Regions from separate parts of the Burkholderia lata genome, predicted to be linked through region 1. Evidence: predicted binding sites of a transcription regulator. Region 1 holds the regulator's gene; the other holds the start of a gene.
What was found. The regulator LexA, encoded in region 1, represses DNA repair genes until DNA is damaged. The targets are predictions, from matches to a motif close to ACTGTATNNNNATACAGT.
Positions count from the first base shown of each region.

Region 2: a site for LexA is predicted at 2,701-2,718, ahead of imuA (translesion DNA synthesis-associated protein ImuA). Genes of this name have one in related genera too.

Region 1 covers NC_007510.1:1,726,776-1,731,192, reverse strand. Annotated here, with positions in the region: gene cysT (sulfate ABC transporter permease subunit CysT) at 1-323, opposite strand, end outside; gene BCEP18194_RS13825 (sulfate ABC transporter substrate-binding protein) at 446-1,483, opposite strand; gene lexA (transcriptional repressor LexA) at 1,748-2,395, shown strand; gene BCEP18194_RS13815 (hypothetical protein) at 2,422-2,757, shown strand; gene BCEP18194_RS13810 (DUF2939 domain-containing protein) at 2,787-3,506, shown strand; gene BCEP18194_RS13805 (universal stress protein) at 3,604-4,101, opposite strand.
Region 2 covers NC_007510.1:3,306,503-3,310,919, forward strand. Annotated here, with positions in the region: gene BCEP18194_RS20960 (error-prone DNA polymerase) at 1-544, opposite strand, end outside; gene BCEP18194_RS20965 (Y-family DNA polymerase) at 551-2,047, opposite strand; gene imuA (translesion DNA synthesis-associated protein ImuA) at 1,980-2,687, opposite strand; gene BCEP18194_RS20975 (ABC transporter ATP-binding protein) at 2,963-3,757, opposite strand; gene BCEP18194_RS20980 (ABC transporter permease) at 3,759-4,417, opposite strand, start outside.

The DNA of each region.
Region 1 (4,417 bases):
AGTGCAAACGGCAGGTCGACGATCGCATCGACGAGCCGCTTGAACGGGAACGTGTAGCGCACGAGCACCCACGCGACGAGAAAGCCGAACACGGCGTTGATCAGCGCGCCGCCGAGGGCGGAAAGGAACGTCAGCCGGTACGACGCGAGCACGCGCGGCGACGTGACGGCGGTGACGAACTGATCCCACGACAGCGTCGCGGTCTTCAGGAACGTGGCGGCGAGCGGTATCAGCACCACGAGGCTCAAATAGGCCACCGTGATGCCTAGCGTCACGCCGAAACCGGGCAGCGCGCTCGGCTTTCGAAAGGTGTACGTCGTCATCGGATGCTCTTGCTGGGTCGATGCTGCTCATGGGTCCGACGCAAACGCCGGCGCAGTGAATCGCGCCGGCGGGCCGTCGGGGATGCGGCGCGCTGTCGTGGCGCGCCGCTGTCGTTATGGCGTTACTGCGGCTTGTAGATCGAATCGAACACGCCGCCGTCCGCGAAATGCGTCTTCTGCGCATTCGTCCAGCCGCCGAAGGTATCGTCGACCGTGTACAGCTTCAGCTTCGGGAACTGCTTCGTCAGCTCCGCCGGCACGTTTTTCGAGCGCGGCCGGTAGTAGTTGCGCGCCGCGATCTCCTGGCCCTGCGGGCTGTACAGGAAGTTCAGGTAGGCATCGGCCAGCTTGCGCGTACCCTTCTTGTCGACCACCTTGTCCACCACCGCGACGGGCGGCTCGGCCAGGATGCTCACCGACGGCACGACGATCTCGAACTTGTCGGTACCGAATTCCTTGACCGACAGGAATGCCTCGTTTTCCCAGGCGATCAGCACGTCGCCAATCCCGCGCTGCACGAAGCTCGTGGTCGCGCCGCGCGCGCCCGAATCGAGCACGCCTGCGTTCTTGTAGAGCTTCGTGACGAATTCCTTCGCCGTCTGCTCGTTGCCGCCCGGCTTGTGCACCGCGTATGCCCATGCGGCCAGGTAGTTCCAGCGCGCGCCGCCCGACGTCTTCGGATTCGGCGTGACGATCGAGATGCCCGGCTTGGTCAGGTCGTCCCAGTCCTTGATCCCCTTCGGATTGCCCTTGCGCACCAGGAACACGATCGTCGACGTGTACGGCGACGCGTTGTCGGGCAGGCGCTTCTGCCAGTCCTTGTTGACGAGCCCCTTGTTCGCGAGCGCGTCGATGTCGTACGCCAGCGCCAGCGTGACGACGTCGGCCTGCAGGCCGTCGAGCACCGAGCGCGCCTGCGCGCCCGAACCGCCGTGCGACTGCTTGAAGTTGACGGTCTCGCCCGTCTTCGCCTTCCACTCCTTGCCAAACGCCTGGTTGAAGTCCTGATACAGCTCGCGCGTCGGGTCGTACGACACGTTCAGGAAGGTCGTATCGGCCTGCGCGTGCGTCGCGACGCCCAGCGCCGCCGCCGCGCCCAGCGCGAGTGTTGCGATCAGGCGGCCCACTCCGCCCACCAGCCCCGTGTTGCGCTTGCCCATCCTTGGTTCTCCAGTGTTGTCGGTATTGCGATGTCGGGCCAGTCTAACGAACGGGTTACATGATTAAAAATAATCGTTCCTCATTTTTTAATACTCAAAAGTGCTAACGCAGACGGAATGGACGGTTGCGGCAGATAAACCGGCGTCAGGACGTCGCGAAATCGCGCCGGAACCGGCGTGATCGCGTCGAACCTCACGTAACACTTGAAATTCCCGAACTACTGTATAAAAATACAGCTCACTGTCTATCCATACAGTTAAGCCATGACCAAACTCACCGCCCGTCAGCAGCAAGTTTTCGACTTGATCCGTCGCGCGATCGAGCGCTCCGGATTCCCGCCCACCCGTGCCGAGATCGCGGCCGAACTGGGCTTCAGCTCGCCGAATGCGGCCGAGGAGCACCTGCGTGCGCTCGCACGCAAAGGTGTGATCGAGCTGGCCGCCGGCGCGTCGCGCGGTATCCGCCTGCTCGGCATCGACGACGCCCCGCACCAGTTCACGCTGCCGCACGCCGGCCTGATGCAGCTGTCGCTGCCCCTCGTCGGCCGCGTGGCAGCCGGTAGCCCGATCCTCGCGCAGGAGCACATCTCGCAGCATTACGCGTGCGATCCCGCGCTGTTCACCAGCAAGCCCGACTACCTGCTGAAAGTGCGCGGCCTGTCGATGCGCGACGCCGGCATCCTCGACGGCGACCTCCTCGCCGTGCAGAAGCGCACGGAAGCGAAGGACGGCCAGATCATCGTTGCGCGTCTCGGCGACGACGTCACGGTCAAGCGCCTGATGCGCCGGCCCGGCGGCCTCGAGCTGATCGCGGAGAACCCGGATTACGAAAACATCTTCGTCAAGGCCGGCAGCGCGGAATTCGCGCTGGAAGGCATCGCCGTCGGGCTGATCCGCTCGGGCGAACTCTGACATTCCGTCTCGCTGAGGAGAACATCATGGAACGCCTTGCCCGTCTGCTGCCTTTCCGTCAATTCGGTCGCCTGCGTCATCTGCGCGGCCGCACGCCCTGCGCACCGCTGTCCGCGGCGGCGCCTGTGCAAGAAGAAGTCGCAGTCGAACGGCAGGCGTCCCTGCTGCCGTCGGCGCTGCCCGCTTTCGCGCGGGTATCGCTGAACGCCGGCCTGAATCACGCCGAACCCGCGCGCCGCGCGCCGGTGCGCGTCTATCACGGCCGTTCGCGCCTGATCATGGTCGGCACGATCGACGCCGTGTGCCGGATGATCGATCACTGCATCGCAGAGGAACGATCGGCCACGCCAGGCGGTCTCTGATTGCGGAACATCCCCGCACCGGAGGCAACGTGACCGGATCTTCGGGCCGCAAATGGCGGCTCAAGCCCCTGTTGATCGTCGTGCTGGCCGTCGCCATCATTGCGGCGATCGGTTATGCCTACGCGTCGCCGTACGTCGCGCTCGGTCGCCTGAAATCGGCGATCGATGCGCGCGATGCGCAGGCGATCAGTGAATATGTCGATTTCCCGTCGCTGCGCATCAGCCTGAAGCAGCAGGTCACGGAAGAGTTGATGCGCCGGATCGACGCGGTGAAGAAGAACAATCCGTTCGCGGTGATCGGCGCATTGATCGGGTCCGCACTGATCGGCCCGCTGGTCGATGCGTACGCCACCCCGGAGGGCGTAGCCGCGCTGATGAGCGGCTTGCCGCCGCGTGGCAATCCGGGCGAGCGTCCACCTGAATGGTCGAATCTGCCGCCAGGCAGCAATGCCCCGGGCAACACGCCGGCCGCACCCGCTGCCAATCCGGCTCCGGCAAGCGCGGCCGCTTCGGGCAGCAACACGGCCACCGCGGCTGCATCATCGCAACCACCCGCCGCTGCCGCACCGGCCAGTGCGGTCGATGCAACGCATGCGCCGCACCAGCAGCAAACCAGTGCCGGCTACCGGAATATCGATGAATTCGTCGTGACCTACCAGCGCAGTGCCGACGGCACGCGCTATGCGGCGATCTTCCACCGCTTCGGCCTGTTCTCGTGGAAGTTGTCCGCGATCGACCTGCACGCTTGACATGCCTTGACTGGCCGCGGTCGGCGCCCGCACCACGGACGTGGCACGACGCCTGACCGGCGCGATTCGCCGGTCAGGCAGTCATCGCATCATTGGGTCATTTGCCGTTCGCCGTGGCCGCTTCGCGCTCGCGCGCGATTTCGGCCTTCTGCTCCTGCGCCGACGAACACGCAACCAGAATGCTGCAATTCACGCGATCGAGCAGTTGCGTATTGCCCGAGCCCATCCACCATCTCGACAGCCCGCTGCGGCACCGATGGCCGACGACGACGAGGTCGGCTTGCAGCTCCGTCGCGAGATTCGCGATTTCGTCGATCGGATAGCCGAACGCGAAATGGCCTTCGGCCTGCACGCCGCGCTCGCGCAGCCAGTTCACCCCTTCCTGCAGGATTTCACGCGCGGTTTCCTCGAACCGGCCGCACGCGACGTCGGTCAGCAAACCCGCGCTCTGTGCAATGCTCGAGCGCATGTCGACCACCGACAGCAAATGCGTCTCGGCCTTCAGGTCCATCGCGAGGTTGGCGCCGCAGCGCAGTGCCTTGCGTCCTTCGAGCGTGCCGTCGTAACACAGCAAAATCTTGTTGTAGCTAGCCATGAAACCTCCCTATCGCAACACCGAGCCTACGCATTCATCATGGTGCGCCGCAATTCAGGACGCAAGGGATGGAAAACGCTGATTCGCCCCGCTCGGCGCGTGCGCGATGATGCAGTGCACGATCGGTGCGTACATGCATCGCACCGTGCAGGCATGCCCTGAAGAGACGCAACCGATGCACTAGAATGGCCCGTTCGTACTCCAGCGGGCCGTCAGGCGCCGGCGTCGTGCGCTTCGGTCATGCCCGTGTGACACGCAATCGTCCGATCGGTTCGCCAACCGGCCACGCATGCGGCAGCGGAACGCTTCCGCGCCC
Region 2 (4,417 bases), 1.6 Mb from region 1:
CGAGCCCGAGCCGTGCACGTTCGCCGAACGTCGTGCGGAACCACGCGACCTGCGCATCGAGTACGTCGGCACGCACCGGATACGTGGGCACGAGAATCGCGAAGCAGTCAGGGATGCCGCGCAAGTGCGCAAACTCGGCAGGCGGCGCCGACAGCATCCGCGACGTCAGCTGGTAAGTGCCCTTCGGCGCTGCCATCCGCCGCCACGAGATCAGCTCAGACAGGTTGCCGTAGCCCTCGCGGTTCTGCGCAAGCAACACGAGCCCGAACGCCCCGGGGCCCGGATCGTGGCCGGGCGCGACTTCATCCGGCGTGACGTCGAAATACGAACCGATGACGAGCGGCAGCCCTTTCGCCTTCGCCGCGACGTGCATGCGCGGTGCGCCCGCAAGCGAGCATTCGTCGGTGATCGCGATCCCGCGATAGCCGAGCTCGAACGCACGCTCGACCAGTTCCTCCGCATGCGACGCGCCATGCAGGAACGAAAAGTTCGAACGGCAGAACAACTCCGCGTAATCGGGCAGCCAGCTGAATTCCGCAACCATGACCGTTCACCCGAACAGACCGTGCAGGAACCAGCGCGGCTCGGCCTCGCTGCCCGCCCGCTCCTTGAACACCCAGTAGCACGCACCGGCCTCGTCCTGCGCGACGCAGTAATCACGCGCCGCGAGCTGACCGTCGAACCACCCGGCCTCGATCCGCTCCACCGACGACATCATCCTGAGCGGCGTATGAAATACCGGCCGCTCCCCGCGCATCAGCAACGGCAGCGGCTCCGCGAGCAACCACGCGGGCCTCGGCGGCACGGCCGGCGGCCCGGCAGCCGGCTTGCCGGCCTGCGCATCGAGCGGCAGCCAGCGGTTCGCCGCCTCGGGCCGGTGATCGGCGACGGGCGCCGCGCGTAGCACGTTGTCCGCGCCGAGCCGCGCGACCAGCAGCTCGAACAGCCGCGCACGCGTCTCGCGCGTGCCGCCCGGCTCGGGGAACAGATCGTCGGCCGGCGGCGCGACCGATTCGACCCGCGTGGCCTTCAGACGCACCGCAATCACCGCGGCCGGCAACTCGACGCGCGCGAGCCGCTCGCCGAGCAGCCGCATGAAATGCGCCTCGTCACGCACGGGCGACGCGAACGCGAGCTCGAGCGGCGTCGGCGGCACGGCCTGGCGGCCGCGCTCGTGTTCGAGATCGAACGTCATCGCGGCCAGCGACAGGTGCCGCGCGACCAGCCAGCCGCAGAGCTGCACGACGAGCCGCCGCGCCACGAACAACACGGCTTCCGCGTATTCGACACGCTCCTGCAATTCGAGCCGCACGTCGAACACCGGCGGCACCGCCATCCATGCAAGCGGCTCGACCTCATCGCCATACGCGCGATCGAGCGCGGCCAGCAACGCGGGACCGCAGCGGCGCTGCAGCCCCGCGCGCGGCAGGCCGCGCAGATCGGCGAGCGTGCGGCAACCGAGGCCGTCGAACCAGCCCGCATACGGACGCGCATCGGGCAGCAGCACGCACGGCAGCCTGTCGAGCGCGCGGACAAGCGAGGCCGGGCTCGCGACGCGGCGCCGGATGCGCGCACGAGCCGACACGCGCGCGAGCAGCCACGCGCCGCCCCCGGTCGGCGCGGCGGACAGACGCGCCGCATAGCCGAGCGCCGCGAGCGTCGCACGTACCTGGCGGCACAGCGACGGCAACCCGCCGAACAAGCGCAGGCTCGGGCCGACGTCGACGAGCAGCGTGGCTTCGTCGTCGAGCGCGACGCACGGCGAGAAGCGCAGCAACGCGAGCGTGACCGCGCGCAGCGCATCGGCCTCGCGCGCGGGATCGCGTTCGACGAGTTGCGTGTGCGGTGCGAGCGTGAGCACGCCGCCGCGCTTCATGCCCGCGCGCACGCCCTGCCGGCGCGCGGCCGTGTCGGCGATCAGCACGACACCCTGCTCGAGCACCGCACAGCCTGCGCCACCGGCCTCGCCCGCCTCGCCGTCAGACGGAAGCGCGACGCACACGTCGAGCGGCAGGCGCGGCAGATGGATGCCGAGCAAGACGCGCATAGCGGCTCTCCACGATGGGCGACGGCAGGTCGAGCACGAGCGGCTCGCTGCGGGCGGGGCCGCGACGCTTGACGATATCGAGCGACACGCCGCCCGGCACCGGGTACAGCGCGATGCGCAACACGGCCGGCGACGGCTGCCGCTCGGCCGACAGCGGGCGCAGCATCACGAACAGCGTGTCGCCCGTGCGCGCGGCCGCGAGATGCAGGCGCCGCAGTGCATCGGGCCGCGCGTCCTGCCACAGCAGCAGCGCGCCGCAACAGCCGGTCTTGAGCGCCTGCTCGGCAGCCCACAACGCATCCGTGTGGCTGCCGGCACGCAGCCACAGCAGCGCGTCGGCCGGCACGCCGAGACTGGCGAGCGCGGTCGCGTGCGGCGACTGCGGCGGCGCGACGAGCGCGAGTGGCCGCCGCGCGCTGACGGTGCGTGCGAGCGCGGGCGCGAGCAGCCGCATCTCGCCGCAGCCCGGCTGCGCGGCCAGCAGTTCGACGAGCCCGCCGACCGGCCAGCCGCCGCCCGGCAGCTCGGCGGATAGCGGCGCGAAGCCGGTCTCGATCGTGCGCGAACCGCCGCGCGCGAGCTGCGAGCCGCGCCACAGCGACGGATGAAGGGATTCGGGAGAAATGGAGGATGCGAGCATGATGCCACCCACAACTGTATGGATATACAGTATATGGCAATGCGCTCGCGTCGCACAGCACCGGTGCAAAACCGGTTTTCGTCAGAAGATAAACAGCCGGAAAGCCGGTGCGGCCGTCATGTTACGCCGCACCGGAGCGGGCGTGGCCGGATCGTGTCGCCCGAACGCGTGCCACCGCCATCGTGCCCGAATCGCCCGGCCGGGCCGGCACGCCAACCCGCAGGCAAACCGGCACGATGCAGCACCCCGCACCGCGCCGGCCCGCCTGCCGCCCGTCAGCCGAGCAGCAACGCGTCGTCGTCGAGCTGCTCGTGGCGCACCTTCTCGAACATCTGCAGCAGGTCCGGCACGTCGAGCCCCTTGCGCGCGTCGCCCGACACGTCGAGCACGACCTGCCCCTGATGCAGCATCACCGTGCGGTCGCCGTAGTCGAGCGCCTGCCGCATGCTGTGCGTGACCATCATCGTCGTCAGCTTGCTCTCGGCGACGATGCGCGCGGTCAGCTCCAGCACGAATGCGGCCGTCTTCGGGTCGAGCGCGGCCGTGTGCTCGTCGAGCAGCAGGATCCGCGACGGCCGCAGCGACGCCATCAACAGGCTCACCGCCTGCCGCTGGCCGCCCGACAGCAGCCCGATCCGGTCGGTCAGCCGGTTCTCGAGGCCGAGGTTCAGGAGCCGCAGCTTGTCGCGGAACAGCTCGCGCGACGGCCGGTCGAGCGCGGCCCGGAAGCCGCGCCGCGCACCGCGCGCCATCGCGAGCGCCATGTTCTCCTCGATCGTCAGCGCCTCGCAGGTGCCGGCCATCGGATCCTGGAACACGCGCGCGACGAGGTGCGCGCGATCCCACGCGGCCTTGCGCGTCACATCGGTGCCGTCGATCGAAATGCGTCCCGCATCGACGGCCTGGTCGCCGCTGACCGCATTGAGGAAGGTCGACTTGCCGGCGCCATTCGAGCCGATCACCGCGACGAACTGGCCGTCGGGGATCTCGAGCGACAGCCCGCGCAGCGCGCGCGTCTCGATCGGCGTGCCGGGATTGAACGTGAGTTTCAGGTCTTGTGCGGACAGCATGTCAGGCCCCTCCGTTCTTGCGCGCGAACAGTTTCTTGCGCGTCGCCGGCAGCACCAGCGCGATCGTGACGAGCGCGGCCGTCACGAGGTTCAGATCCTGCGCCTTCAGCCCGATGAATTCGCTGTTGAGCGCAAGCGCGATGAAGAAGCGATAGACGATCGCACCGAGCACGACGGCAAGCGTCGTCAGCACGAGCCGGCGCGCCGGCAGCAGCGTCTCGCCGATGATCACCGCGGCCAGCCCGATCACGATCGTGCCGATCCCCATCGAGATATCCGCGCCGCCCTGCGTCTGCGCGAACAGCGCGCCCGCGAGCGCGACGAGCGCGTTCGACAGCGCCATCCCGGCGAGCGTCGCGCGGCCGGTCGCGATGCCTTGCGCGCGCGCCATCCGCGGGTTCGCGCCGGTCGCGCGCATCGCGAGGCCGAGTTGCGACGAGAAGAACCAGTCGAGGCCGAGCTTCGCGACCACGACGACGATCGCGAGCAGCGCCGGGCGCAGCACGTAGTCGGGCATCCAGTCGGGCTGCAGCACGGTGAAGATGGTCGGCTCGGTGATGAGCGGCACGTTCGGCCGGCCCATGATCCGCAGGTTCACCGAATAGAGCGCGATCATCATCAGGATACTGGCGAGCAGATCCATGATCTTCAGGCGCACGT